DNA from 3 places in the Janthinobacterium sp. JC611 genome. Region 1 is predicted to be linked to each of the others. Evidence: predicted binding sites of a transcription regulator. Region 1 holds the regulator's gene; each other region holds the start of a gene.
What was found. The regulator NrdR, encoded in region 1, represses ribonucleotide reductase genes. The targets are predictions, from matches to a motif close to CACNANATNTNGTG.
Positions count from the first base shown of each region.

Region 1 (9,912 bases):
GTGATTCGTCGTTGGCGGTGTCCGACAGGCGCAGTTCCTGGCCACTAGCCAGGTCGAGCGCGTAGAGCTGGAAATTGCCGTCGCGACGGGAAATATAAGCGAGAGTCTTCCCGTCGGAGGAAATCCGCGGGCTGATGTTGTAGGAGCCGCCAAACGTCACGCGCTTGGCTTCGCCGCCGCTGACCGACATGCGGTAGATCTGTGGTCCGCCGCTGCGATCGCTGGTGAAGTAAATGCTTAGTCCATCGGCCGAGAATTGCGGTTCCGTATCGATGCCGCTGCTGTTGCTGACGCGGCGCAAGCCGCTGCCGTCGGCATTGACGGTGTAGACCTGGGTATGGCCGTCGCGCGACAGGGCTACGGCCAGGCGCGAGCCGTCCGGGCTCCAGCTTGGCGCCGAATTGCTGCCTTTTTCATTCGACACGATGGTGCGCTGGCGCGTCACCAGGTTTTGCACGTAGACGATGGGCTTTTTCTTTTCAAACGACACATACGCGACCTTGGTGCCGTCCGGCGACCACGACGGCGAAATGATCGGCTCGTTCGAGCGCAGCGCGACCTGGATGCCCTCGCCATCGGCGTCGGCCACTTCCAGCCGGTATTCGCGGCCCGATTGCGTGACGTAGGCGATGCGCGTGGCGAACGCGCCCTTGACGCCCGTCAGCTTTTCATAGATGTCATCGGCGATCTTGTGCGCCAGCAAGCGGTTGAACTGCGGCGCGGCCGCATTGTTCATGCTCGAGATCTGCGCGCCCTTGATGGTGTCGAACAGCTTGTAGCGCACGTCCAGGCGGCCATCGGCCATGCTTTGCACGCTGCCGGCCGCCAGCGCGTCGGCGCCGCGCGACTTCCATTGCTCGTAGCTGACGGGCGCCGTTTCCGAGACGGGCGCATCGGCGTCGATCAGCTTGAACACGCCGCTGCGCGCCAGGTCGGCCTTGATGATGCCGGACAGCGATTGCGGCGCCGCCGATTCATTGACGAAGCTGGCGACAGCCACCGGGATCTGGTTGCTGCCGATCCCCGTAATCTCCACGCGCAGCTGCGCCTGGGCGCCGGCGGCTCCCAGCATCAGGCCGGCACAGAGCACGACATAGCTCATTTTTTTCATGGTCATCATTTAGGCAAATCCTTCATCTCGAATATGAGTTCAATCTCGCGTTCCACGGTGCCGTCTTTTTTCTTCGGCAGTGGCGACGATTTATTAATGGCGTTTTCCACCGAGCTGTCATACGCCGGCAGGCCGCTGCTTTTAATCTTTCGGACCGAAATAATTTCCCCAGTTGGCAGTTGCTCGATCTTGAACACGGCGCGCGGGTTGCCCGGCACGTCCGTGCTACCGCTGTACGCGATATTGCTCTTGATCTTGCTCGTCAGGGCAGCGACATAGCCGCTGTCCTTGCGCGGCGCGGTCGCTTTCGCGGCCGTGCCCGTTGTGCCGGCGCCTGCAGCGCCCGTGATGCGGCGCATTTCCGCGTCACGCGCCTTGTCGGCGGCTTTTTTCTCTTCCGCCGCTTTCTTGGCCTTGGCCGCTTTTTCCGCCGCCGCTTTTTTCTCGGACAGTTCTTTCTCGGCTTTTTCTTCCGCCGCTTTTTCTTTCTCTTTGGCTTCCTTGGCTTTCTCCAGCTTGTCGGCCTTTTCTTTTTCCAGCTTGGCCGCCTTGTCTTTTTCTTTCTGCTTCTGTTTTTCCAGCTCGCGCTTTTCTTCCTCGCGTTCCTTCAATTCCTGCTTGCGGCGTTCTTCCGCCGCCGCTTTCTCTTCCTTCAGCTTGGCCTTCTTGCGCTCGAGGGCGATTTCCGCCTCGCGCAGGTCGACCTTCGGCTCGGGCGCGGCCACTGGCGGCGGTGGCGGCGGGGCCGGCTGTTCCACTTCGGGTTGCGGCGGCGTCGGCGTCGGCTCCGGTTCCGTCGCCACGTCGGGCGGCGGCGCGGCCGTCTGCACCTTCATGTCCCACACTTCCGCTTCGACGGCGACAGGTTCCGTATTTTGCCAGTGTACGCCCACCCACAAGAAAAACAGCAGGCCAAGGTGCATCGCCAGCGCCAGGCCCAGCGAGGGCCAGCGGCTGCGTTCGCGCGGCACGCTGTAGGGCTTGCCGAGTACATGGTCGATTTGTTTGGTCTGCAAAGTCTAGTCTATCTAAAAACGGTCAAGTCTGGAAACAGGGAGCTGCGCTTACTTGGTGGCCAGGCCGACGCGGGTAATGCCCATCTTTTTCGCTTCCGAAATGAGCTGGATCACATCGTCGTACTTGCTTTCCTTGTCGCCCGCGATCATCACGGGATAGTCGGGATTGCTCTCGTGCAGACCGCGCAGCTTGCGCAGCAGGGCGTCGCGGTTCGGTTCCGTTTCCGGCGCCAGCTGTTCCTTGCCGATCACGCCGATCGACAGCGAACCATTCGGCTTCAGCACGATCTGGATATAGTCGTCGGGCGGTTTGGCCGACTTTTCCGCGTTGGGCAAGTTCACCACGCTGGGATTGTTCGACGACGGCATCACCATGAAAATGATCAGCAGCACCAGCATCACGTCGATGTAGGGCACGACGTTGATCTCGGACTTGAACTTGCGGCCACGGCCGCCGCGCATGCCGCCGCTATTGAATGAGGAACCCATGGACCTTGCTCCCTCTTAGCGCGACTGGCGCTGCAAGATGTTGGAGAACTCCTCGACGAAGCTCTCGAAGCGGATCGCCAGGCGGTCGATGTCATGCGAAAAACGGTTGTAGGCGACGACGGCGGGAATGGCCGCGAACAGGCCGATTGCCGTGGCGATCAGCGCTTCGGCAATGCCGGGCGCGACGGCGGCCAACGTGGCTTGCTGCACGTTGGCCAGGCCGCGGAAGGCGTTCATGATGCCCCACACGGTACCGAGCAGGCCGATGTACGGCGAGACGGAACCGACGGACGCGAGGAAGGCCAGGTGCGATTCGAGCACGTCCATTTCGCGCTGGAAGGCGGCGCGCATGGCGCGGCGTGCGCCGTCGAGCACGGCGCCCACGTCCAGCGCTTCGCGCGAACCGTAGGAAGCCTTGCCCTTGATGAATTCGCCCATGCCGGCGTCGAAGATGCGGGCCAGCGCGCCGCTCTGGTCGCGGTTGCCGCTGGCGTTTTGATGCAGCGCATGCAGGTTGCCGCCGGCCCAGAAGCTGCGTTCAAATTCGATGGTTTGCTTGCGCGCCTGGCGCACGGCAAACATCTTGCGGAAAATGTAGGTCCAGCTGGTCAGGGAAATCAGCAGCAGCAGGGCCATGATCAGTTGCACGATCAAATGGGCGTTGGTGATGAGCGCGAGGAAAGAAAGATCTTGTGTAACGTTCATTGGCTGGCAGTCTGTTGGGTGAATTATCCGGGGGTGGCGGTAGGGCTCAGGCGGCGCGCATGCGGGCCGCGACTGCATCAGGCACGGCGCGCGGGCGCAGTGCCGAGTCGACGCAGCCGATCTTGACGCGGGCCGTGTTGAGCAGGCGGTCGCCGCACCAGGCTTGTTGCAGGAAAACGATGGAGGCGCGCCCCATTTTTTCTATGCTTAAGGTTAATCTTACCGTGTCATCGAGCCTGGCCGGCGCATGATAGTCGGCGTTGACGCTTTTGACAACGAACATCGCGTCGTGCTGTTCCAGCAATGTCTGCTGGCCCACGTCGATGGCGCGCAGCCATTCGGTGCGCGCGCGCTCGAAGAATTTCAGGTAGTTAGCGTAGTAGACGATGCCGCCGGCGTCGGTGTCTTCATAGTAGACACGTACGTTCCAGGTAAAGACTGAAGGCATGTTTATTGCGCCAGTAGTGAGATTGAGCAACATTTTACGCGATTTTTCTTCTTGTGACTGTGGGCGCTTGCTGGAAAACCATGCAAAAGCTGCATATAAGTTGCACCACAGCATTGTAAAACGCAGGGCTGCGATGGCAAGCCCCGTAACATACGCTTACATGCCGTGGCAAAGTTTACGTCCAGCTTAAGATCGTGGACGGGCGCTGCCCGGGCGGCGATTATAGCCGCACGGTTGCATTCCTTGCTCAATTTGGGCACTTAACTTACAATTTGATTTCCATTCCGTCTCACGTGACTGGCGAAAAGTCGGGCGATTTCCATGGATGGCGATCGGCAAACCGGCGAAAGGTGGGCACCCACCGGGAAACGTGAGATTTTTCATCAGCCGTTCGCCTGGGTAGCCACTATGGAAAAGCACGAAGAGGCTGCCCGTCAAATGTTGTTATTCACTTAACGCCGGCTCCCCTCATTCGATCCAACCTGCCAGTACAAGCACCCTCATACTTGGAGTTTTTACATGTTTGCAAAAGATCACACCCTCGCCAACGTCGATCCTGAATTGTTCGCCGTCATTCAAAAAGAAAACGTGCGCCAGCACGATCATATCGAACTGATCGCGTCGGAAAACTACACGTCGCCCGCCGTCATGCAAGCGCAAGGCTCGCAGCTGACGAACAAGTATGCCGAAGGCTATCCAGGCAAGCGCTACTACGGCGGCTGCGAATACGTCGACGTGGCCGAGCAACTGGCCATCGACCGCGTGAAACAGCTGTTCGGCGCCGAATGCGCGAACGTGCAGCCGAACTCCGGCTCGCAGGCGAACCAGGGCGTGTTCTTCGCCATGTTGAAACCAGGCGACCTGATCATGGGTATGTCGCTGGCCGAAGGCGGCCACCTGACCCACGGCATGCCGCTGAACATGTCCGGTAAATGGTTCGACGTCGTGTCATATGGCTTGACGGCGGAAGAAGACATCGACTACGAGGCGATGGAACGCCTGGCCCGCGAACGCAAGCCGAAACTGATCATCGCCGGCGCGTCGGCGTTCTCGAAAAAGATCGACTTCGAACGCTTCGGCAAGATCGCCAAGGAAGTGGGCGCCTGGTTCATGGTCGACATGGCCCACTACGCGGGCTTGATCGCCGCCGGCCTGTACCCGAACCCGGTGCCGTTCGCCGACTTCGTCACCTCGACCACGCACAAATCGCTGCGCGGCCCGCGCGGCGGCATCATCCTGATGAAGGCCGAACACGAAAAAGCCATCAACTCGGCCATCTTCCCCGGCATCCAGGGCGGCCCGCTGATGCACGTGATCGCCGGCAAGGCCGTCGCCTTCAAGGAAGCGCTGAGCCCTGAATTCGTCGAATACCAGAAGCAAGTGATCAAGAACGCCGACGTGCTGGCGAAAACCCTGATCAAGCGCGGCCTGCGCATCGTGTCCGGTGGCACCGAATCGCACGTCATGCTGGTCGACCTGCGCGCCAAGAACCTGACGGGCAAGGAAGCCGAAGCCATCCTCGGTTCCGCGCACATCACCTGCAACAAGAACGGCATCCCGAACGACCCGCAAAAGCCATTCGTCACCTCGGGCATCCGCCTGGGCAGCCCGGCGATGACGACGCGCGGTTTCAAGGAAGCACAAGCGGAAGAAGTGGGTAACCTGATCGCCGACGTGCTGGACAATCCGCATGACGCCGCCACCATCGAGCGCGTCAAAGCGGCCGTGAAAGTACTGGCCGACGCGCACCCGGTGTACGCTGCTTAAGAGACTGTCCAGAATGTGTCATACGGAGTAAGATTCTGTCTGACACATTCCAGTCGTGCCCAAGGGCGCCCGGAGTGATTCGGGCGCCCTTTGTACAAGGGCGGCGATTTCCCGTAATTATTACTATAAAGTTGTAGCCAGCCCATGAAATGTCCATTTTGCCAGCACGGCGACACCCAGGTTCTCGATACGCGCGTATCGGAGGAAGGGGATGCCATTCGGCGCCGCCGCCGCTGCGGCAAATGCGACAAGCGTTTTACGACTTACGAACGCATTGAACTTATCATGCCGGCCGTCGTCAAAAAGAATGGCAGCCGGACGGAGTTCGCTGCGGATAAGTTGCGCGGCAGTTTGATGCTGGCCTTGCGCAAGCGTCCCGTCGCGGCCGCCTCTGTGGATACGGCCATTGCCTCCATCCAGGAAAAGCTGCTGACCAGCGGCTTGCGCGAAGTCGATTCCGGCTATATTGGCGAGCTCGTCATGCAGGAACTCAAGCGCCTCGACAAGATCGCCTACATCCGCTTCGCCTCCGTCTACAAGAATTTCGAAGACCTGGCCGAGTTCCAGGATGCGATCGCCGAAGTGGGACAGGCGCGCAGCAAGCCCTGACGCACACCGTGCCGACAACGGGGCCGAGCGTGCGCCCCGTCTTCATCACGCCAAGGTTCGCCTGGCAAGCGGTCTGATCAATACCAACCCTGTTCTTCTCACCTTATCGCCGTGCTGTTTGCGCCAGCGCAGACGCGGTTTTCTGCGTCCGCCTATCTTTGTAGCTGGGCCGCCTGTTCTTGCGACCGTGTCTGCGGAAGGGAGTAGCGCATGCGCAATGGCGGTCGCGATATGTTTCCTGCGGGTGGCAGCAGCCTCGTCGAGGTGCTGGTGTCGCTGCTGCTGTTGGCACTGGGCCTGCTGGGCGCCAGCATCCTGCAACTGCACTCCCTGCGCGCGCGCCATGAGTCCGCGCTGCTGTCGGCGGGCGTGCAGCTGGCCGCCGGCATGGCCGAACGCATGCGCGCGAACAGCGTGCTCATGAATGGCCCCGATACGGGCAATCCCTACCTGAACGTGGCCTACGCGGCGGCGGACGATGCCGAAGCTGGCGGCGGCGCGCCGGACTGCTTCGGTGCTAGCGCCTGCGGCGCGGCCGAACTGGCGCAATTCGACATCGCCGAATGGAAGCTGGCGCTGCATGCGGCCTTGCCCGGCGCGCGTTTGCATATCTGCCGCGATTCTTCCGCGTGGGATGCCGCCGCCCAAGGCTTGCACTGGGCGTGCAGCGGCGGCAAGGGCGCGCCCATCGTCATCAAGCTGGGCTGGCGCGCCCGTTCGCCCGACGGTTCATCCGCCGTGAATGCGGCAGGCGAGTCGCTGCCCAGGCTGGCGTTTCAACTGGGCGGAGGCGGCGCATGAACGGCCGGCATCGTGGCATTAGCCTGCTCGAATTGCTGGTGGCCCTGTCGCTGGGCGCGCTGCTGATGCTGGCCGCCAGCACCATGCTGCTGGCGGCCAGCGGCAGCTATGGCGACCAGTCCGCCAGTGCGCGCCTGGACGACAATGGCCGCTATGCGCTCGACACCATCGCCCGCGCCGTGCGCCAGACGGCGTACGTGAACTGGGACAGCAGCGCCGCGCCCGTCGCCCATGCCGATGACGACAGCGCGAATATCGCCGGGCTCGACGCGCACAGCCTGGGCAAGAACAGCGAGGGCATCAGCGGCGCGCTGCCCGATGCCCTGCATGGCAGCGACGTGCTGGCCCTGCGTTATTACGGCGCCGGCAAGGAGGCGGGCGGCGATGGTTCGGTGCTCAATTGCGCGGGCTTCGGCGTGGGCGCCGCGCAAACGGAGGCGCAGCGGGGCTGGAGCATTTTCTATGTGGCCCAGGGCGCCGATGGCGAGGGGGAATTGCGCTGCAAATACCGGGGCGCGAACGGCTGGGGCGCGGACGCCGTCATCCGCGGCGTCGATGCTTTCCAGGTGCTGTATGGCCTCGACACGGATACGCCGCCCGACGGCGTGGCGAACCGCTATGTCAACGCCAGCATGCTCGACGCCTACGATGCGGCGCTGGTGCTGGCGGGAGCGGATGCGGCCGCGCGCCAGCGCGATTTTTACCGGCGCACGCACTGGAAGCGCGTGGCCAGCGTGCGCGTGGCGCTGCTGTTGCATGGCGAGGTGGGCCAGGCCGACAAGATGGCGGAACTGGGTCCGGCGCGGTTCGACCTGTTCGGCCAGGCGTATGCCGAGGCGCACGGCGCCGGCGACACGGGCGTGCGCATCGCGCGCGCGTCCTTGCCCGCCGCGACGCGTTCCAGGCTGCGGCAACTGGCGCAGACGAGCATCATGCTGCGCAACGGGCCGGCCTAGGCGGGCGGCGCGATGGCCGGCGCAGGCGTCCGCTGTTGCGCACCGTGGTGCCGACCTCGTGCCCGCTGCGGTGGCGCCACTCTCGTGTATGTGCTGTGCCTGCTGGTGATCATCTTGTTGCTGGGCATATCGGCGGCGCAGATGGCCTTGCAGGGCGAAAAGGCGGCGCGTGGCGAGCGCGACCGGCAGATCGCATTTCAGGCGGCGGAGGAGGCATTGGTGGATGCGCAGAACGATATCGAAGGCTTGCCCGGCGCACCGGGACGCAGCAGCCTCTTCGCACCAGGCAGCGCGGCCGGGTTCGCGGATGGCTGCGGCGAGGGCGGCGCGCTGGGCCTGTGCCTGCCCGCAGCCCCGGACGCGCCGGCGCTCTGGCTGAGTATGGACCTCGATGGCGCGCAAGCGAGCAGCCGGACCGTGCCATATGGCCAGTTTACGGGCGCCGTCATGCAGACGGGGCAGGGTTTCCTGCCGTCGCGCCCACCCCGCTACCTCATCGAACTGCTGCCGTTTCACCTGCCCGGCGCGCAGGCCACGGCAGTGGCTGGCGGCCTGGCCACGCAAAGCTATGTATACCGCATCACGGCCATGGGTTTTGGCGCACAGGAAAGCACGCAAGTGGTGCTGCAAAGTTATTATCGCAAGCAGGCGGCGGGAGCGGGGCCATGAGGGCGCTGGCGTCCGTCTGCTTGCTGTTGCTGGCTTGCCTGGCTTGCGTCGCCGTTGCCGCCCCTCCCGCAGTGACGCTGGCGCGGGCCGACGCGGGCTTGCATGGGGCCAGGGTGCCGCCGAATCTGCTGCTCAACCTGTCTTTCACGCATGCGGCGGCCGCCGCCGCGCATGGCGGCGAGTATGCGCCGCAGCGCGAGTACCTCGGTTACTTCCATGCACGCATGTGCTACCGCTATCCATACCGCAGCAAGGACGGGGTCATGCTGCCGGACTTGCGCGTAGCGACCGCTTACTTCTCCGTGTTGAAACCGGCCGATGCGCTGCACGGCTGCGGCGGCGATAGTTTTAGCGGCAACTTTCTCAACTGGGCTGCTACCAGCATGCTCGACATCGTGCGCTATGCGCTGACGGGCGGCGACCGCGTCGTCGACGAAGTGCGCAAGACGGTGCTGCAGCGCGCCTACCTGCCCGATGCCGCCGGCCCCATCGACTTTTTTTCCCATCCCGTCTTTTTCCCGCGCAAGGTCTTGCAGGCTGGCGTGGCGGCGGCGACGCCGTTTGCGCTGGCGCAACTGGCCATCGTTTCCTGCCGCAACCGCCTGCTGTTCGGCGACGCCAGCTTGCCTGCGGGCGGCAATTGCGACGCGCCCGGCGCCGCTGCCACGCACGGCGTCTTCCTTGCGCGCGTGCGCGTGTGCGACGCTGATGAGGGGCCGCTGCGCGACGACTTGTGCCTGGCGTATGGCAAGAACTACAAGCCGGTGGGCGCCGTGCAGCGCCATGGCGGCAGGGTGCGCGTGGGCGTGTTTGGCCATTTGAACGGCGTGCCCGCCGGCGCAAGCCCCGTGTATGGCGGCGTGTTGCGCGCGCCGCTGGCCCACGTGGGGCGGCAACGCTGGGCGGCGCCCGACTATCTGCCGCAAGACAATGCCGACGTCGAGTGGCATCCCGCCACCGGCGTGTATGTGGCGCCAACGGTGACCCAAGCTGCGGGCCCTGGCGGCGGGGTGACCGCTTACATCAATGGCCTGGGCCGGGGCAACGCCGGGCATCCCGGCAGGTACGCCAGCGCGGCGCCAACGGCCGAATTGCTGTACGAATCGTTGCGCTACCTGCAGGGACGGCAAGCGAGCGCCGTGGTGCCGCCCGTCACGGCCCCGCCTGCCATTGACGACGGCTTGCCGGTGGTGATTGCGTGGAGCGACCCGCAAACGGCCAGCTGCCAGCGCCACAGCATCGTCACTCTTGGCGATGCGGGCATGGCGGTCGACCGCTACGTGCCCGGCAATGTCCCGGCGACTCCCGCGTCAAATGGCGACCGTGCCCGCGCCGCCGACG
Region 1 covers NZ_JAFLJN010000007.1:78,152-88,063, forward strand. The annotation lists gene tolB (Tol-Pal system beta propeller repeat protein TolB) at 1-1,111, opposite strand, end outside; gene tolA (cell envelope integrity protein TolA) at 1,117-2,127, opposite strand; gene J0O65_RS07130 (ExbD/TolR family protein) at 2,176-2,616, opposite strand; gene tolQ (protein TolQ) at 2,632-3,321, opposite strand; gene ybgC (tol-pal system-associated acyl-CoA thioesterase) at 3,368-3,769, opposite strand; ZMP/ZTP riboswitch at 4,053-4,177, shown strand; gene glyA (serine hydroxymethyltransferase) at 4,289-5,536, shown strand; gene nrdR (transcriptional regulator NrdR) at 5,681-6,145, shown strand; gene pilV (type IV pilus modification protein PilV) at 6,377-6,946, shown strand; gene J0O65_RS07160 (PilW family protein) at 6,943-7,902, shown strand; gene J0O65_RS07165 (pilus assembly PilX family protein) at 7,987-8,571, shown strand; gene J0O65_RS07170 (PilC/PilY family type IV pilus protein) at 8,568-9,912, shown strand, end outside.

Region 2 (9,912 bases), on a different contig from region 1:
CCAGGCGCGCGCAGTTGATCGTCACCACGCCCAGGGAACCCGTCTGCTCGGCGGAACCGAACAGGCCATTGCCCCGTTTGAGCAGTTCGCGCAAGTCCAGCTGCAATCGGCAGCACATGGAGCGGATCATGTTCGGCTTGAGTTCCGAATTGATGAAATTCTGGAAGTAGGGCAGGCCGTAGCGGGCCGTCATCTCGAACAGGCGTTGCGCATTCTCGCTATGCCAGTCGAAATCCTCGGTGATGTTGTAGGTCGGGATGGGGAAGGTGAAGACGCGGCCCTTGGCGTCGCCCGCCATCATGATCTCGATGTAGGCGCGGTTGATCATGTCCATCTCCGCCTGCAGCTCGCCATAGCTGAAGTCCATCTCCTGGCCGGCGATGACGGGAATCTGCTCGCGCAAGTCGTCCGGGCAGACCCAGTCGAAGGTGAGGTTGGTGAACGGCGTCTGCGTGCCCCAGCGCGAGGGCACGTTGAGGTTGAAGATCAGCTCCTGCATGTACTGGCGCACGTCCGCGTAGCGCAGGCTGTCCTTGCGGATGTAGGGCGCCATGTAGGTGTCGAAGGAGCTGAACGCCTGCGCGCCGGCCCACTCGTTTTGCAGGGTGCCGAGGAAATTGACGATCTGGCCAATGGCGCTCGACATGTGTTTCGGCGGGCTTGACTCGATCTTGCCCGGCACGCCATTCAAGCCTTCGTGCAGCAGGGTGCGCAGCGACCAGCCGGCGCAATAGCCGGCCAGCATGTCGAGGTCGTGGATGTGCAGCGCCGCTTCGCGGTGCGCCGCGCCCACTGCCGGCGGATACACCTGGTCCAGCCAGTAGTTGGCGATGACCTTGCCCGATACGTTGAGGATCAGGCCGCCCAGCGAGTAACCCTGGTTGGCGTTGGCGTTGACACGCCAGTCGCGCCGCTCCAGGTATTCATTGATGGACGCGGCGACATCGACCTGGCCGCGTGTGGATGGAACTGCATTTGTCGTCATGAAACCTCCGGTAAACACAACATGCGGTGTTTTTATGGAGATTAATCACTAAATATAGTGGCGTCAAACGGCGCGTGCCGTGGTGTGACGAATCCTTGATGCAGGTGAAAAAAGCGCCTTTGTTTACTTTTTCGCGCGGCCCTGGCGCAGGATCAGGACGGTCGCGCCGAAATACGCGGCGCCGCAGACGGCGATGCTGAGGATGGAGGCGGGCAGCACGTGCGCCCAGATTTCCAGCGGCGAGAAGGTGCTCCAGCTGGCGACGCGCGCGTCGAACGTGACGACGTTCGCCAGCAGCCAGTAGACGGCCAGCACTCCGGTGCAGATGGCGGCCTGGCGCGCCAAAGGCATGGCGCGGCGGGCGAAGACGGCTTGCAGGAACTGCAGCAGCACGCCCGGATACGCACCCAGCACCTCGGGCGACAGCACGGACAGGGTCGCGTCATCGTAGCCGTCGACCGGCGCCGCCCACTGCACTTGCAGCACGGTGAGGAACAGGGTGAGCAAAAAGATCAGCAGCGGTTTGCGGGGCATGGCGGACAATCGAAGAGGGAGAAAAGGCGGCATTTTACAGCCAGGTCAAGCAAGTTGAACGCGCGCCAGCCATGCATGCATTCCTTCACCTGCGTCAAGGACTGGGCCGTATGGGCGGGGCTATAGTCTGCACCCTGAGCCGATACAGGACTGTGAACATCATGATGCTTGAATCAACCACCGCCACCCGCGTGGCCGGACCGCTGGAACTGGTCTGTCCCGCCGGCAGCCTGCCGGCCTTGAAAGCGGCCGTCGACAATGGCGCCGACACCGTGTACCTGGGCTTTCGCGACGCCACCAATGCGCGCAATTTCGCCGGCCTCAATTTCGACGAGAAGGCCATCGCCGAGGGCGTGCGCTACGCCCACCAATATGGGCGCAAGGTGCTGCTGGCGCTGAACACCTATCCGCAGCCGCACAACTGGGCCGTGTGGCGCAGCGCCATCGACCGCGCCGCGCAGGCCGGCATCGACGCCATGATCGTGGCCGATCCTGGCCTGATGGCGTATGCGAGCGAGCACCACCCGCAGCTGCGTTTGCACCTGTCCGTGCAGGGCTCGGCCACCAACTACGAAGCCATCAATTTTTACCATGAACACTTCGGCATCGCCCGCGCCGTGCTGCCGCGCGTGCTGTCGATGGCGCAGGTGGAGCAACTGATCGCCAAGACGGAAGTCGAGATCGAAGTCTTCGGCTTCGGCAGCCTGTGCGTGATGGTCGAAGGGCGCTGCGCGCTGTCGTCGTATGCGACGGGCGAGGCGCCGAATACGCACGGCGTGTGCTCGCCGGCGAAATCCGTGCGCTGGCTGGAAACGCCGCAAGGGCTGGAGTCGCGCCTGAACGGCGTGCTGATCGACCGCTACGCGCCCGGTGAAAACGCCAGCTATCCCACCCTGTGCAAGGGGCGTTTCGAAGTCAACGACGAAGAGTATTACGCCATCGAGGAGCCGGCCAGCCTGAATACCCTGGCGCTGCTGCCGCAGCTGATCGCCATGGGCGTGCGGGCCGTGAAGATCGAAGGGCGCCAGCGCAGTCCCGCCTACGTGGCGCAGGTCACGCGCGTGTGGCGCGAAGCGATCGACGCCTGCCGCGAAGGCAATGCGCGCTACGCCGTCAAGCCGGGCTGGATGGCGGCCATGGACAAGCTGGCCGAGGGCCAGCAGCACACGCTCGGTGCCTATCATCGCTCCTGGAAATAAAGGAAGAACATGTTAAAACTATCTTTGGGTCCTTTGCTGTACTACTGGCCGCGCGCCACCGTTTTCGAGTTTTACCAGCAGATCGCCACGACCGCCGTCGATATCGTCTACCTGGGCGAGACCGTCTGTTCGCGCCGGCATGAGCTGCGCCTGGCCGACTGGCTCGATATCGCCGACATGCTGGCCGCCGCCGGCAAGGAAGTGGTGCTGTCGACGCAGGCGCTGATCGAGGCGGGCGCGGAACTGGCGACCCTGCGCCGCATCACGGGCAATGGCCGCTATGCGGTCGAGGCCAACGACATGGGCGCCGTGCACTGCATGGAAAAGGGCACGTCCTTCGTCGCCGGTCCCCATTTGAACCTGTTCAACGGCCCCAGCCTGCAACTGCTGGCGCGCCTGGGCGCGCACCGCTGGGTGATGCCGCTGGAAATGGGGCAGACGGCGCTGGCCGAGATGCAGCGCCAGAAACCGGAAGGGCTGGAGACGGAAGTGTTCGCCTACGGCCGCATGCCGCTGGCGTTTTCCGCGCGCTGCTTCACGGCGCGCAACCGCAACCTGCCGAAGGACGATTGCGGCTACAGCTGCCTGGAAGAACCGGACGGCCTGCTGCTGCGCACGCGCGATGCAGTGCCTTTCCTCGTCTTGAACGGCACGCAGACGCAGTCGGCGCTGGTCTACAACCTGGTGCGCGAACTCGACGCCATGCGCGACATGGGGGTATCGGTGGCGCGCATCAGCCCGCAGTCCATGCATACGGAGCAAGTCATCGCCATCTTCGACCGCGCCCGCCGCGGCCAGGTCAGCGGCATCGGCGCCCAGGCCCAGCTGGCGGCCTGCCAGCCGGCCGGCGCTTGCGACGGCTACTGGCATGGCCAGCCCGGCATGGAACTGCACGCCGCCCATTGAACGCCTCGAAAGGAAGCACCATGCAAGATCAACTGGAAAGATTGCCCGTCCCGGCCCCGGCCCCGGTCCCGGTCCCGGCCAAGCCCGGCGTGAGCAAGCCCGCCATGTCGTACCGGCTGCCCGAACCGCTGGCCGAATTGCTGTCCAAGCTGCCGCCGTATCCCGCATCCTGGCTGTTCGTGCAAGGCTTGAACCGCCTGCTGGCGCCGCAATTGCCCGACGACGTGCGGCGCAGCCTGGAAGGGCGCAGCCTGCGCCTGCGGCTGCTGGACGCGGGCATCGCCTTCGATTTCGAGTGGCAGGGCACGGTGTTCGTGGCGGAGCGCTATGTCGACGTGCCGGACCTGTGCATCGCCGCCAGCGTGCATGATTTGATGCTGCTGGCGCGGCGCCAGGAAGATCCGGACACCCTGTTCTTCAGCCGCCGCCTGAGCCTGGAAGGCGATACGGAACTGGGGCTGCTGTTCAAGAATACGCTAGACGCCATCGAATTGCCGCCGTTCGACCTGCAGGCGCTGGGACCGCGCCGCGTGCTGGCGCATTTGCGCGACCGGGGCGCGCGGGAAGGCTGAGCGGCAGGCGGGCTTCAGTGGCGGCAGTGGCCGCAGGCGCCGCTGCACGAGGCCAGCTGTTCTTCATCCGTCGCTTCGCCCATGAAGCCGGCGTCATTGACGGCGGCCAGCAGGCGTTCCTGCGTGGCCAGCCGTTCGTCAAATTGCACCGTGGCGCCGTGGCGCGCCAGCGAGACGCACACGGTCGCCACGCCGGTGACGGCTTCGAGCGCGCCCGTCAGCCTGTCGGCGCAACCTTCGTGATCCATTCCGATGATATTCAAGCGTGCTGTCTGCATGGGTTCCTCTTGTTTTTCCGATAAAAAAGCAGCGTAGGCGAGGGGCGCGCATGCCGTCCAGAGCCGCACGCAAGATTTATTTTCTATTTGCGGTTTTATTGATCTGGATTAATTCCAGCGGCGCGTGGGCAGCTTGAAACTGCTGTTGTTTTATACACAGTTTCCCTGTTGGCGTCGACGCCGCTGACGCGCAAGGCACTTTGCTATCGTCCAAAAACATTGCTATTAGTATTGTTGAGCTATGTCAAATCGCCGCCCCAATCGTGCGCAGGATGTTTGATGAAGATCAAGACGAGTTCAACAGAACACCTGTTGACACTTGTAAAATTTTCACCGAACATAATTCCTAATGACAACATTTCCCCAGCACAGGCCTCCGGGCCACGTGCTGTGCGGGGCCCTGTACGCCCGTTCAACCGCCAGCGTCTGCCAGCCAATGAACGCGTCACCATCCCTTATCTTTTCGAAGGTTGGTCCATGCTCGATTCGATCGCGTCGGTGTTGCACCAAGTGCCGGAGTTGGCCCTGTTCCTGGCGCTGGCGCTCGGTTATGCGGTCGGGCAGATACGCTTCGGCCCCATCCAGCTCGGTGGCGTGTGCGGCACCCTGATCGCCGCGCTGCTGATCGGCCAGCTGGGCATCACCCTGGACGCCAGCGTCAAGAATGTCTTCTTCATGCTGTTCATCTTTGCGCTCGGCTATGCGGGTGGTCCCCAGTTCTTTGCCAACCTGAATGCCAAGGGCTTGCGCCTGGGCCTGCTGTGCCTGATCGAAGTGGTGGTGGTGCTGGCGCTGGTGCTGCTGGCCACGCGCTTCCTGGGCCTGGACCAGGGCACGGCGGCCGGCATGATGGCGGGTGCGGCGACGGAATCGGCCGTCGTCGGCACGGCCACGGACGCCATCTCCAAGCTGGCGCTGCCCGCCGCCCGCATCGCCGAGCTGCAGGCCAACGTGGTCACCGCGTATTCGATCACATATATCTTCGGCCTGATCTCCATCGTCATCGTCACCAGCCAGATTTTTCCGCTGTTGTTGCGCGTCAACCTGCGCGAGGAAGCCGATAGATTGTGGGAAAAGATGGGCGGCGCGCAGACCGATGGCGATGGCGTGCAGGCCACGCCGGACATGGTGGGGCGCGCCTATCGCATCAGCCGCGGCGCGGGGCGCCGTCTCGATGCCTTGCAGCATATTTTCGCGGGCCGCGCCAGCATCACGCGCGTGCGCCGGCATGGCAAGGTCTTGCCCCTGGAGCCGGCACTGCGCCTGCGCGCCAACGATGAAGTACTGGTGATCGGCCACCGTTCCGCGCTGGTGGCGGCCGAAGCCATCCTGGGCGAGGAATTTGCCGACACGACGGGCTTGAATATGGCCGTCTCGGCCGTGGAAGTGGTGCTGCAGCAGGCGGCCCTCGTGGGCCAGTCCTTGCGCCAGCTGGCCTTGCCCTCCGGCGTGCACGTGGCGGCCGTCGTGCGGGGCGAGCACAGCATGCCGCCGCTGCCCGACCTGACCCTGCAGCGCGACGACGTGCTGCGCCTGTATGGCACGACGGAAGGGCGCGAGCTGACTACGGCGCTGGCCGCCATCGGCAAGCGCGTGCCCACTGGCGAGCGCAGCAATATCGTGTATGCCAGCATCGGCATCGTGCTCGGTGTGTACATCGGCGGCTTCACGGCCAAGCTGGGCGGCATCCCGTTTTCGCTGGGCACGGGCGGCGGCGCCTTGCTGACGGGCCTCGTGTTCGGCTGGTACCAGGCGCGCAAGCCGGGCATGCAGGGCATCCCCTCCAGCGCGCTCGACATGATGAAGGATATCGGCCTGGCCACCTTCATCGCCTGCGTGGGCCTGGCCTCGGGACCGCAGGCGATCGACCTGGTCCGCCAGTACGGGCTGTCGCTGCCGCTGATGGGCGTGCTCATCGCCGTCATCCCCGCGTCGATTTCCCTGTGCGTCGGGCACTTTTTCCTCAAGCTGGAAGCGCCCGTGCTGCTGGGCGCCATCGCCGGCCAGCAGTGCAGCACGCCGGCCCTGTCGGCCGTGCAGAACGCGGCGGGCAACTCCACGCCCTTGCTGGGCTACACGATCACGTATGCGATTTCGAACGTGGTGCTGCCCCTGCTGGGGCCGCTCATCGTGGCCCTGGCCGGCTCCGTCCACGCCTGAGCAGCTTGCAAGAGCACACGCAGTAAAGAATTCCTTCAACACGAAAGGTGGTCAGCATGGAATGGTTGCACGAGTTATTCAAGAAGTCGCCTGAAATTGCCTTGTTCCTCTCCCTGGCAGTGGGCTACTACATCGGCAAGATCAAGTTCGGCTCATTCCAGTTGGGCGGGGTCGCCGGTTCACTGCTGGTGGCGGTCCTCGTCAGCCAGGTAGGCGTCGCCATCGATCCCGGCGTCAAGTCGGTGCTGTTCGCCCTGTTTATTTACGCGGTCGGCTATGAAAGCGGCCCGCAATTCTTCAATTCCCTGGGGCGCCAGTCCGTGCGCGAAATCATCCTGGCCGTCGTGCTGGCCGTCACGGCGCTGTTGACGGTGGTCATCCTGGCCAGGGTCTTTGGCCTGGACAAGGGCCTGGCGGCCGGCGTGGCGGCGGGCGGCTTGACGCAGTCGGCCATCATCGGCACGGCCGGCGACGCGATCACCAAGCTGGGCCTGGCGGCCGACGAGGTGGCGCGCCTGCAGGGCAACGTGGCCGTCGGCTATGCCGTGACGTATGTGTTCGGCTCGTTTGGCGCCATCATCGTCTGCGTCAACATCTTGCCCAAGCTCATGGGCCGCGGCATCCGCGAAGATGCGATCAAGGCGGAAACGGCGCTGCAGGCGGGCGTGCAAGTGCTGGGGCCGGGCCAGACGCCGGCCGCGCCCGACCTGATCGGCCGCATCTATGACGTGGGTCCGGGCGCCGGCCGTTCCGTGGCGGACATCGAAAGCGCCCATCCGACCACGGCCATCACCATCGAGCGCGTGAAACGCAATGGCCAGATCATCGACGTCAGTCCGGACCTGGTGCTGGCGGCCGACGATATCGTGCTGCTGGTGGGCCGCCGCGAAGCCATGCTCAGCGTCTCTTCCCAGCTGGGCAAGGAATTGCACGCCGTCGAAGGCATGGAACTGGTCATGCAGCGCCGCGACATGGTGCTGACCAACAAGGCTTACCACAACAAGACGGTGGGCGAGATCCGCAGCGCGACGGCGCCGGGCGTGCGGCACGGCATCTTCGTCGTGCAGCTGAGCCGCATGGGCAAGATCCTGCCCATGCAATCGGAAACCGTCGTGCAGACGGGCGACGTGGTGACCATCTATGGCGCCGAGCAGGACGTCAAGCGCGTGGCGGCCGAAGTGGGCTACATGATCGTGCCGAGCGCCAAGACGGACTTCGTCTACATGGGCGCCGGCCTCGTCGTCGGCCTTCTGGTGGGCTTGCTGGTGGCGCGCATCGGCTCGATTCCGCTGACCCTGGGTAGCGGCGGCGGCGTGCTGCTGTCGGGCCTGGTGTTCGGCTGGTTCCGCGCCAAGCGCCAAACCTTCGGCTACATGCCCAGCGGCGCCGTGCAAATCCTGAAAGACCTGGGCCTGGCCGGCTTCGTTGCCGTCGTCGGCCTCACGTCCGGCCTGCAAGCCGTGCAAACCGTGCGCGAACACGGCCTGACCCTGTTCGGCGTGGGCGTCGTCGTGACCATCTTGCCGATGATACTGACCATGCTGATCGGCCGCTACATCTTGCGTTATGACAACGTGGCCGTGTTTGCGGGCGCCTTGTCCGGTTCGCGCAGCGCCAATCCGGCCTTCGGCGAAGTGCTGAACGCGGCGCAAAACTCGATTCCCACCGTGCCGTTTGCCATCACATATGCCTTGGCCAACGTTTTCCTGACCTTGCTGGGGCCGCTGATCGTGGCCTTCGTCTGAGCCTGCATGTATGTGCAATTACCTTCAACATTGTCCGTCTATAAGGAGTAGCAAAAATGGATTTCAGTAACCCAAGCAAACTCGCCCTGTTGAGCCCCTTCGAATTGAAGGATGCGCTGATCCAGACGGCCCAGCAAAGCAACCGGCTGATGCTCAATGCGGGCCGCGGCAATCCGAACTTCCTGGCGACCACGCCACGCCACGGCTTCTTCCAGTTCGGCCAGTTCGCCATGACGGAAGCGGAACGCTCGTATGTGTACATGGAAGGCGTGGGCGGCTTCCCTACGCGCGACGGCATCGAATCGCGCTTTGAAATCTTCGTGCGTCAGCATGCCGATACTCCGGGCGTGCATTTCATCGAGGCGGCCGTGTCGTATGTGCGCGACCAGTTGGGCCTGAGCGCTGGCGATTTCATCTACGAGATGTGCGAAGCCATCCTCGGCTGCAACTACCCTGTGCCGGACCGCATGCTGCGCCTGTCCGAGAAAATCGTCGGCCAGTACATCCACCGCGAAATGGTGGGCGAGCATCCGTTCGTCGGCAACTTCGACATGTACGCCGTCGAGGGCGGCACGGCCGCCATGACCTACCTGTTCGCCAGCCTGAAATCGAACCACATCATCCAGGAAGGCGATACCATCGCGCTGGGCATGCCGATTTTCACGCCGTATATCGAAATTCCCCAGCTGAACGACTACAAGCTGAATACCGTGCATATCGATGCGCCGCAATCGAACAACTGGCAATTCACGAAGAAGGAGCTGGACAAGCTGCTCGATCCGAAAGTGAAGGCCTTCTTCCTCGTCAACCCCAGCAATCCGCCGTCCGTCAAGATCGATGACGAGACGCTGGAATACATCGCCAGGATCATCAAGAAGCGCCCGGACCTGATCATTCTGACCGACGACGTGTATGGCACGTTTGCCGACAATTTCGTCTCGCTGTTTGCCATTTGCCCGTTCAACACCATCCTCGTGTATTCATTCTCGAAATACTTCGGCGCGACGGGCTGGCGCATGGGCGTGGTGGCCACGCATGAAAACAATATCCTGGACGAAAAGATCGCCAAGCTGCCGGAAAGCGTCAAGAAACAGCTCGACGCGCGCTACCATTCCATCACGACGGAACCGCGCAAGCTCAAGTTCATCGACCGCCTGGTGGCCGACAGCCGCACGGTGGCGCTGAACCACACGGCCGGCCTGTCGACGCCCGTGCAGGCGCAGATGACCTTGTTCTCGCTGTTCTCGCTGATGGATGAAGAGCAAAAGTACAAGCAATCGATGAAACATATCGTGCTGCGCCGCAAGCAGGCGCTGTACCGCGAACTGGGCTTGCCGATGGTGCACGACGCCAATTCCGTGCGCTACTACCACCTGCTGGACATGGAATCGCTGGCCGCGCAAATGCATGGCGTGGAGTTTTCGCAGTGGCTGCTGAAAAAGCTCAAGCCGAACGAAGCGCTGTTCCGCCTGGCCGAGGAAACGGGCGTGATCCTGCTGCCGGGCCGCGGCTTCGGCACCACGCATCCGTCCG
Region 2 covers NZ_JAFLJN010000021.1:94,560-104,471, forward strand. The annotation lists gene J0O65_RS14750 (ribonucleoside triphosphate reductase) at 1-985, opposite strand, end outside; gene J0O65_RS14755 (hypothetical protein) at 1,109-1,519, opposite strand; gene ubiU (ubiquinone anaerobic biosynthesis protein UbiU) at 1,681-2,718, shown strand; gene ubiV (ubiquinone anaerobic biosynthesis protein UbiV) at 2,728-3,624, shown strand; gene ubiT (ubiquinone anaerobic biosynthesis accessory factor UbiT) at 3,645-4,196, shown strand; gene J0O65_RS14775 (heavy-metal-associated domain-containing protein) at 4,211-4,474, opposite strand; gene aspT (aspartate-alanine antiporter) at 4,952-6,634, shown strand; gene aspT (aspartate-alanine antiporter) at 6,691-8,379, shown strand; gene J0O65_RS14790 (bifunctional aspartate transaminase/aspartate 4-decarboxylase) at 8,436-9,912, shown strand, end outside.
Region 2: J0O65_RS14750 (ribonucleoside triphosphate reductase) is a predicted target of NrdR. The motif match lies at 1,032-1,045, and genes of this name have one in related genera.

Region 3 (9,912 bases), on a different contig from region 1:
CTCGCTCATCCACGGGAACGGGTTTTCTTCCTGGGCGAACAGCGGTTCGATGCCGATCTGCTGCGCGCGGCGGTTGGCGATGAAGCGCAGGTAGCCCTTGAACATCGGCGCGTTCAGACCCAGCACGCCGCGCGGCATGGTGTCTTCCGCGTACGCGTATTCCAGTTCCACGGCCTTCATGAACAGGTCCTTGATCTCTTCGCGGAAGGCGGCCGTCCACAGCTGCGGGTTTTCCATCTTGATCGTGTTGATCAAGTCGATGCCGAAGTTGCAATGCATCGATTCGTCGCGCAGGATGTACTGATACTGCTCGGCAGCACCCATCATCTTGTTCTGGCGGCCCAGCGCCAGGATCTGCGTGAAGCCGACGTAGAAGAACAGGCCTTCCATCAGGCAGGCAAACACGATCAGGGACTTGAGCAGCTTCTGGTCGTTTTCCACCGTGCCGGTGACGAACGCCGGGTCGGTCAGGGTGTTGATGAACGGGATCAGGAATTCATCCTTGTCGCGGATCGACTTGACTTCGTTGTAGGCGTTGAAGATCTCGCCTTCGTCCAGGCCCAGCGATTCGACGATGTACTGGTAGGCGTGCGTGTGGATCGCTTCCTCGAACGCCTGGCGCAGCAGGTACTGGCGGCACTCGGGCGCCGTGATGTGGCGGTAGGTGCCCAGCACGATGTTGTTGGCGGCCAGCGAGTCGGCCGTCACGAAGAAGCCCAGGTTGCGCTTGACCAGGCGGCGCTCGTCGTCCGTCAGGCCGTTCGGGTTTTTCCACAGCTCGATATCGCGCTGCATGTTCACTTCCTGCGGCATCCAGTGGTTGGCGCAGCCGGCCAGGTATTTGTCCCATGCCCACTTGTACTTGAACGGCACCAGCTGGTTGACGTCCGTCTTGCCGTTGATGATGCGCTTGTCGTCGGCATTCACGCGGCGCGCCACTTGCTCGGCGTTCGCTTCGGACGGCTCGGCGCCGGCCGGCAGGTTCAAATCGGTATTACCCAGCGGCGCTTGCTGCGCCGGACGCGGCACAGCTGCCGACGTGGTTTCATCATCCCAAGACAACGACATATTCTTCTTCCTTTCCATGCCGGCGAGCCGGCGATCCGCAACAGGCCCGTTGAATCGGACAATGCGGACATTGACAACATTGAATCAGCCCAGAAGTTCTGGGCTGACAACTTTAAATTCTTTAAAAACCTGCTGCGCAGCAGGTTTTTACTGGCAGGCTTCGCATTCCTCGAAACCGTCATCACCCGGGCGCAGGTAGCAGGCTTCGCCATCGGCGTCGTCCGCTGCCGCTGCCACGACCGGCGCCACGGCGACAGCCGCTGCCGCCACGACCGCCGCCTGGGCGCTCTGCGCGCTGGCCGACATGCCGCCGTCGACTGCCACGGCGTTCAGGGCGCCGGTACGCGAGGTCGATTTCTCCATGTGGGTGGCGGCGATGGTACGCAGGTAGTAGGTGGTTTTCAGGCCACGCAGCCATGCCAGCTTGTAGGTCTCGTCGAGTTTCTTGCCCGATGCGCCAGCCATGTAGATGTTCAGCGACTGGGCCTGGTCGATCCACTTCTGGCGACGCGAAGCCGCTTCCACCAGCCAGCTTGGCGACACTTCGAAGGCGGTGGCGTAGATGTCGCGCAGGTCTTGCGGGATGCGGTCGATCTTCACCAGCGAGCCGTCGAAGTACTTCAGGTCGGAGATCATGACTTCATCCCACAGGTCGCGCGCCTTCAGGTCGCGCACCAGGTAGCCGTTGATCTCGGTGAATTCGCCCGACAGGTTCGATTTCACGTACAGGTTCTGGAACGTCGGCTCGATACAGGCCGACACGCCAATGATGTTCGAAATCGTCGCCGTCGGGGCGATCGCCACGCAATTCGAGTTGCGCATGCCGAACCTGGCGATGCGTTCGCGCACCGGGGTCCAGTCCATGGCCGACGAGGAATCGACTTCCAGGTAGCCGCCGCGCTCCTCAGCCAGCAGTTTCACCGAGTCTTGCGGCAGGATGCCACGGTCCCACAGCGAACCGGCATACGATTCATAGCGGCCGCGCTCCTCGGCCAGTTCCGTCGACGCCAGGTAGGCGTAGTAGCACACGGCTTCCATCGAGGTATCGGCGAACGACACGGCGGCGTCCGAGGCGAACGGCACGCGCATCATGTGCAGGCAGTCCTGGAAGCCCATCACGCCCATGCCGACCGGACGGTGGCGCATGTTCGAATTGCGCGCCTTGTCGACGGCGTAGTAATTGATGTCGATGACGTTGTCGAGCATGCGCATGGCGGTGCGGATGGTCTTGGCCAGCTTGACGTGATCGAGCTTGCCTTCCTTCATGTGCGCCGGCAGGTTCACGGAACCGAGGTTGCAGACGGCGATTTCGTCAGGGCCCGTGTTCAGGGTGATTTCCGTGCACAGGTTCGAGCTGTGGACGACGCCGACGTGCGACTGCGGGCTGCGGATGTTGCAAGGATCCTTGAACGTGATCCATGGGTGGCCCGTTTCAAACAGCATCGACAGCATCTTGCGCCACAGGTCCAGCGCGGCGATTTTCTTGAAGACGCGGATTTCGCCGGCGGCGGCCTTGGCTTCGTAGCCCAGGTAAGCCTGTTCAAAGGCCTTGCCGACCTTGTCGTGCAGGTCTGGCGTGTCCGACGGCGAGAACAGGGTCCACTCGCCTTTTTCCATGACGCGCTTCATGAACATGTCGGGAATCCAGTTCGCCGTGTTCATGTCGTGCGTGCGGCGGCGGTCGTCGCCCGTGTTCTTGCGCAGATCGAGGAATTCCTCGATATCCATGTGCCAGGTTTCCAGGTAGGCGCAGACGGCGCCCTTGCGCTTGCCGCCCTGGTTGACTGCCACGGCCGTGTCGTTCACCACTTTCAGGAACGGCACCACGCCTTGCGACTTGCCGTTGGTGCCCTTGATGTGGGCGCCCAGGGCGCGCACCGGCGTCCAGTCGTTGCCCAGGCCGCCGGCGAACTTGGCCAGCAGCGCATTGTCCTTGATGGCGTCGTAGATGCCTTCCAGGTCATCCGAGACGGTGCTCAGGTAGCACGACGACAGCTGCGAGCGCAGGGTGCCCGAGTTGAACAGGGTCGGGGTCGAGCTCATGAAGTCGAACGAGGACAGCAGGCTGTAGAACTCGATGGCGCGCGCTTCGCGGTCCGCCTCGTTCAGCGCCAGGCCCATGGCCACGCGCATGTAGAACGCCTGCGGCATTTCGATGCGCACGTCCTGGATGTGCAGGAAGTAGCGGTCGTACAGGGTTTGCAGGCCGATGTAGCCGAATTGCAAGTCGCGGTCGGCCACGATGGCTTTCGCCAGGCGCTCCAGGTCGAAGCTGGCGAGTACCGGGTTCAGCAGCTCGGCGGCGATACCCTTGGCAATGTATTGCGGGAAATACGTCAGGTATTCGGCGGCAGCGGCCGCTTGCGGCACTTCCTTGCCGAACACTTCCTTGCGCACCGTATGCAGCAGGATGCGGGCCGTGACCTGGCTGTAGGCCGGGTCTTTTTCCATCAGCGCGCGCGCCGCCAGGATGGCCGACTTGTGCAGCTCTTCGACGGGCACGCCGTCATACAGGTTTTTCACCGTTTCAGCCAGGATGGCGTCGGCATCGACGTGCTTTTCCAGGCCGGCGCAGGCGGCGTTGATCAGGTCGCGCACTTCCTGCATGTCCAGCAGGCGGCGCACGCCGTTGTCCAGCACGTTCAATTGCGGTGCGGTCACTTGCGCGGAGGCGCCTTGCGCCTCCTTCTGCAGGCGGCGCTCTTCCATGTGCTTGGCGCGGTACAGCACGTAGGCACGCGCCACGTCGTGCTCGCCCGAACGCATCAGCGACAGTTCCACCTGGTCTTGCACGTCTTCAATATGGAAGGTGCCGCCGCCCGGGTGGCGGCGCACCAGCGCGGCGACCACGCCGTCGGTCAATTGTTCCACCAGTTCGCGGATGCGTGCCGAGGCTGCGCCCTGACCGCCGTTAACGGCCAAAAACGCCTTGGTCATGGCGATGGCGATCTTCGAAGGCTCAAATGCCACCACCGCGCCGTTGCGGCGGATGATGCGATAGTCGCCCAATGCCGCGCCCGTGCTCGCCACGCTGTTGGCCGCGCCTGGCGCTGGCGATACTGGCGTTGGATGGATGGAAATATCTTGTGGTGATTGCATTGAAGCTCCCGTTGTCAGCTAAAGTCAGCCTGCAGTTTTGCTGCCGCGTGTGTTGTTGAATAGAACGCCCGATGGTCAGGGTTTCTTCAGGTATTTGTTGCTAAATAGTAAATTTATAATGCATAAAACAGCTCAGTATCCAGATCGCCACACCGCACTGCCCGGCTGGCGCGAAACACGATCAAGGGTGATGAACCGCCAGTTCCAGTGCTTTATCAGCAATCCGGGTAGCTTTTGACAATAATTCTGAAAACGTCTGTGATGGCACTACATATAGTCTTTACATCCAACTTCTTCACTAATTGTAGTGCCCATCGGAGGGGGATGCAATAGTTTTCCGGCATCCGTCAGCGTAATTTTTTGTCTTTTCTTATACGATTTCGGTTGACTTTTCAGGGCATGGATGGAAAGCCCAATCCCCGCGAAGTAAGCGCTAACACAGCCTGTCCGCGCAGGGTTTCCAGCCAGCATTCTTGATAAAAATGCCAGTCAAAAAACGGCCCCGGATCCGTCTTCCTTCCCGGTGCGATATGCTCGTGGCCGCGCACCTGCGACAGCCCGTGGCGCGCCACCAGCGCCGCCGTCAGTGCCGCCAGCACATGGTATTGCCGCCGCTGGAAAGGCACATCGTCCGCGCCTTCCATTTCGATACCGATGGAATAGCCATTGCACTGCGGGCGTCCTTCGAAAGTGGACGCGCCCGCATGCCAGGCACGTTGATCAGTAGAAACATACTGCACCAGCGCGCCATCGCGCCGCACAAAAAAGTGCGCCGACACCTGCAAGCCACGCAGGTCGGCGAAAGAAGGATCGGCATTATAATCTACCCGGCCGGTAAACAAGTCCGACACATGCGGCCCGCCGAAGTGGCCGCCCGGCAAGCTGATGTTATGGATCACCAGCAAATCGACTTGCGCACCGTCCGGGCGCGCATCGCAGTACGGCGAGTCATAGCGCAGCGCGCCGTCGCACCAGCCGTCTTCATCTATCGTCCATGTGCTCATCAGGCAAGGCTTCCTGTATCGTCAATTTCTGCATGCGGTAACGCAACTGGCGCACGCTCAGGCCCAGCTGCCGCGCGGCCCGCGCGCGGTGGTAGCGCGCCTGCACCAGCGCCAGCATGATCATGTCGCGCTCGGCCTGGCGCAAATACGCGTCCAGCGGCACGACGGCGGCCACGCCATGCGCCGCCATGCCGGGCAGGCTCAATTGCCGCTGCGGCAAAGCCGGCAGCGCCGGCGCCGGCCGCAAGGGCACGGCGCCCGCCGTGGACGGCAAGGCCAGCCCGTCGAGCGCGATCACGCCGCCGTCGGCAAAGGCCAGCGCCCGCTCCAGCACGTTTTCCAGTTCGCGCACATTGCCGGGAAACGCATACGCGGCCAGGGCCGCCAGCACCGGCGGCGCCAGGCTCACGGTCCGGCGTGGCGACAGGCGCGCGAGGATCACCTCACATAATACCTGCAGATCGCCGCGTCGCTCGCGCAGCGGCGGCAACGCCAGCTCGATCACATGGAGGCGGTAAAACAGGTCCTGGCGAAACGTCCCGGCGGCCACGCCGCGCGCCAGGCCATGCTGGCTGGCGCACAGGATGCGCACGTCGATGGCTTCGTCAGTACTGCCGCCCAGCTTGCGCACGCGGCGCTCCTGCAGCACGCGCAACAGCTTCACCTGCATGGCCAGCGGCAGATCATCGACTTCGTCGAGCAGCAAACTGCCGCCGTGGGCCGCCTGGAACAGGCCCTGGCGCTCGTGCAGCGCGCCCGTATAGGCGCCCGGGCGGCAGCCGAAGAATTCCGCTTCCATCAGCGCTTCGGGTATGGCGCCGCAGTTGACGGCGATAAACGGGAAGCTGGCGCGCGCGCCCTGCGCATGGATGGCGCGCGCCGCCAGTTCCTTGCCCGTGCCCGATTCGCCGCGGATGGCCACCGGCGCGCCGCAGCGGGCGATGCGGCCGATCTGCGCGCGCAGCGCCTGCATGGGCAGCGAGTTGCCGCTCAGTTGCGGCGCCGGCGGCATGCCGGCGCCGGTGGCGCTATGCGGGCTGAGGCTGGGACTGGACATGGGACGCGCCTTTCTGCAAGGGCGGTGGCGAACCGCCTGCTGCAGATGCTACGCCGGACGGCTGCCGCAGGACGTTACGATACGGCTGAGCAACGCGGCGCGGGCCCGTCCTTACAGCGTGGCGTGCGCGTGGCTGCAGTAATCGTGACCCTTGGCCTGCACGTTTTCCGAGGCCGGGTAGTACACGCCGCAGTGGGCGCAGCACAGCATCAGCTCGGCATCCGGCAATTCCTGCGGCCGCGCCGGCGGCGCATACGGATTCGGCTGCTGCTGCGCGCGGGCCCGTTGCTGCATGCCACGGATTTTGCTGCGGATAGCAAACAGCACCAGGAAAACCAGCGCCAGCCAGAATAAAACACGTGTCATGCGTATCCTCGGTGTAAAACCACTTCCAGTACAAAACGGCTGCCGACATAGGCCAGCAGCAAGGTGGCGAAACCGGCCAGGGTAAAACTCAGGGCCGTCTTGCCGCGCCAGCCGCGAAAGCGGCGGCCTGCCAGCAGCGCGGCAAACAGCAGCCACGACAGCATGGTAAACACGGACTTGTGATCCCAGTTGAGGGCCTTGCCAAATAATTGCTCGGAAAACACGATGCCCGACAGCACGGTCAGGCTGAGCAAAATGAAACCCAGGCCGATCATGCGGAACAGCAGCTTTTCCATCGTCAGCAGGGCTGGCAGCTGATCAAGCGCCGTGCCGATGAAGCCGCGGCTTTCGCTACGCGTGTGCAAGCGCGATTCCTGCAGCGCCATCAGCACGGCGTGAAAGGCGGCGATCGTCAAGGTGCTGTAGGCGAGCACGGCCACGGCAATATGCCAGCCGAACACGGCCGACTTGCCTTCCATGCTGACCTGGCTGCCAGGAAAGGCCCAGGCCAGGCCGATGGCGAGGACGGCGCTGGGCATGACCATGCGGCGCAGTCCGTCCAGGCTGAAATTGCGGTTCTCTATCCAGTAGGCGCCCACCGAGACCCACAGCGCGGCCGACAGCATGGCGGAAAAGCCGAAGCGCAAGGTGCCCGGCGCCATCAGGTCGAACCACAGGGTGGCGGCATGCGCCAGCCAGGCGACGCCGGTCAGGCCGGCAATGAGCCGGGCACGGGACGAGGGAAGCACCGCGCACGCCGCATACAACAGGGCGGCGATGAAAAAGAAATAGATCTGCATAGTTTAAGTTTACACCATAGCCGGCAAGCGAGATTCAGGCGACAGACCGGGTGGCAGGCACGACGCCGCCATCGAATGCCGCAAGCCTGCCATGATATCGCGCCTGAGGCATGACGGGGTGGCGCACCCTCAAGATTTCGGCAATCTTTCCTGCGAGGCACGGTCGTCACGCCGCAGGCACGTTGCCATCCTGATTAGCCAGTCCTATAATTATGTCCACAGAGCAACAGCCATCCACCCTGACGCCACCGCCCCTCGCCATGTCCTTTCGAAAATTCTGCTGGACCTCTCTCCTGCTGGCCGCCTGCACTGTCTTAAGCGGCTGCATGAAAGATACGCCTTCTCAATCCACGTACGAAGAGTACTTCCGCACCTCCATCCAAAGCTATGACCTGTACAAGCAGTACTTCGACATCGCGAAGCTGGAAAAGCTGAACGGCTGGAAAGAGAACGAACAGTATGAAATCAAGGGCTCGGCCGTGCTGCGCGCCAAGGTGGGCTACCTGGAATTGCTGGCCGACGTGGCCGACAAGCTCGAGGCGGAGGCGAAGACGGACGGCTCCGTGGGCATGACCATGGGCCTGGGCCTGATGGCGCGCGGCATGGGCGGCGAAAACAAGGTGTTCCGCGAATTCTGGGCGCAGCAGCAGGAAAAGAAGGCGATTCCCGCGCCGCTGCTGGCGCGCCAGGCGGCGATGACGGCCGAGCGCTTCGAGAACCTGCTGCAATGGTCGGACCAGCTGGTGCAAGACAATTACGGCGCCATCATCAGCCGCCAGCTCAAGAAAGGCGATGAGCTGACCCGCATCTACACCTTGAGCTTCCGGCAGACGGAGAAGGGCTGGATGGGTTTCAACGCCCGCTAAGGCCGCCCCGCCACCACCTCCGCACCGGCACCGGCGCGGAGGTTTTTTTCATGCTTTCCTGATTTACTTCACGTTCAGGCTCTTTTTCGCCTGCTCCAGCAAGTCCGTCTTGACCCAGTCCTTGGCTACGGGCGGCTTCGTCATGCGGCCCACGCCCGTTTTCACCATCACATCCGTGGTCACCTGGATATGCTCGGGCGTGATGTCGTACGAATACGGCGAATTGCTGATCGCGTCGTCGAAGTCATCCTTCGTGATCTGGCCGCGGAACACGACTTCGCGCACATACTTTTCCGCCGTCGCCTTGTTGTCGATAAAGGTTTTCGTCGCTTCGACGAAGCAGCGCATGAACTTCTCCGCCACGGGACGGCGTTCCTTGTAGAACTTTTCCGTCATCACCATGGTACGCACGGGTTCGCCGATCGGCGTGTCGTACGGCTTGATGACTTCGCTCCCGAAGCCCTTGTTGATGGCCTGCGATGATTGCGGTTCCGACTGCATCATGGCGTCGATATTCTTGCCCATCAGAGCCTGGTTCAAGTCGGCGTAGGCCAGAAACACCAGTTGCACATCCTTGCCCTTGGTTTCGGAATACGTCAGGCCCGCCTGCGCCAGCTCGGCCAGCAGCAGCACTTCCTGGATGCCGCCGCGCGTCACGCCCACGCGCTTGCCCTTGAGCTCCTTGACGCTGGCAATCTTTTGCCCGGCGCCCGCCACCAGGCGCGCGCCGCCCTTGGCAAAGCCGGCCACCACATAGATGGGCGCGCCGCCCGCGCGGCCGGAAATGGCCGCCTCGGACGCCGTCGCCCCCACGTCCAGCTCGCCCGCGATAATCGCCTGCATCACGTCGAGGCCCTTGGCGAAGACATGCTCTTCGACCTTGATGCCGCACTTGGGCGCGATTTCCTTGATGTACGACACGGCGCCGTAATGGGCGAATTTCAAGTTACCCAGGCGCACAACTTCCTGCGCCTGAGCCTGGACGGCGCCCATGCCGAACGCCAGCACGAGGGCGGCGGCGATACCGGTCTTCACGATTGATTTTTGCTGCATCGGGTTCTCCTGTGGTGGTTGACGTGTGCCCGCCAGGGCACAGCTATGCGAAACACGGCTTCTTATTATGAGGAGATAGTACCGTGTGTTAAGCCGGGAGCAATCTTTTTTATGGACCGCCTGCCTTGGCGCTGTTGCTACAACGCAAAGGCAGGCAATCATGGAAACCGGATGCCCGGCCGCCGATGAGCATTACTGACCAGCCAGCGCCACCACCGGATCGAGCCCCGACGCCTTGCGCGCCGGCATGAAGCCAAACACCAGCCCCGTCACCACGGCGCAGGCAAACGCGCCGCCGACGGCGCTGAGCGAAAAGATCACCGGCACGTCCCACGCCAGCAGCAAGCCGGCCACCGTCACGCCGACCACGATGCCGGCCACGCCGCCCACCACCGACACCAGCACGGCTTCGGTGAGGAACTGGCGAAGGATGTCGCGCCGGCGCGCGCCCGTCGCCATGCGGATGCCGATTTCGCGCGTGCGTTCGCGCACCGTCATCAGCATCACGTTCATGACGCCGATGCCGCCCACCACCAGCGAGACGGCGGCGATCAGGCTGAGCATCATGGTCATGTTGTCCTGCGTCTTCGCTTCGGCAG
Region 3 covers NZ_JAFLJN010000032.1:87,748-97,659, forward strand. The annotation lists gene J0O65_RS20465 (ribonucleotide-diphosphate reductase subunit beta) at 1-1,068, opposite strand, end outside; gene J0O65_RS20470 (ribonucleoside-diphosphate reductase subunit alpha) at 1,216-4,167, opposite strand; gene ampD (1,6-anhydro-N-acetylmuramyl-L-alanine amidase AmpD) at 4,560-5,171, opposite strand; gene J0O65_RS20480 (sigma 54-interacting transcriptional regulator) at 5,149-6,228, opposite strand; gene J0O65_RS20485 (PP0621 family protein) at 6,340-6,594, opposite strand; gene J0O65_RS20490 (cytochrome C assembly family protein) at 6,591-7,394, opposite strand; gene J0O65_RS20495 (hypothetical protein) at 7,721-8,260, shown strand; gene J0O65_RS20500 (ABC transporter substrate-binding protein) at 8,324-9,253, opposite strand; gene J0O65_RS20505 (MacB family efflux pump subunit) at 9,506-9,912, opposite strand, start outside.
Region 3: J0O65_RS20470 (ribonucleoside-diphosphate reductase subunit alpha) is a predicted target of NrdR. The motif match lies at 4,433-4,446, and genes of this name have one in related genera.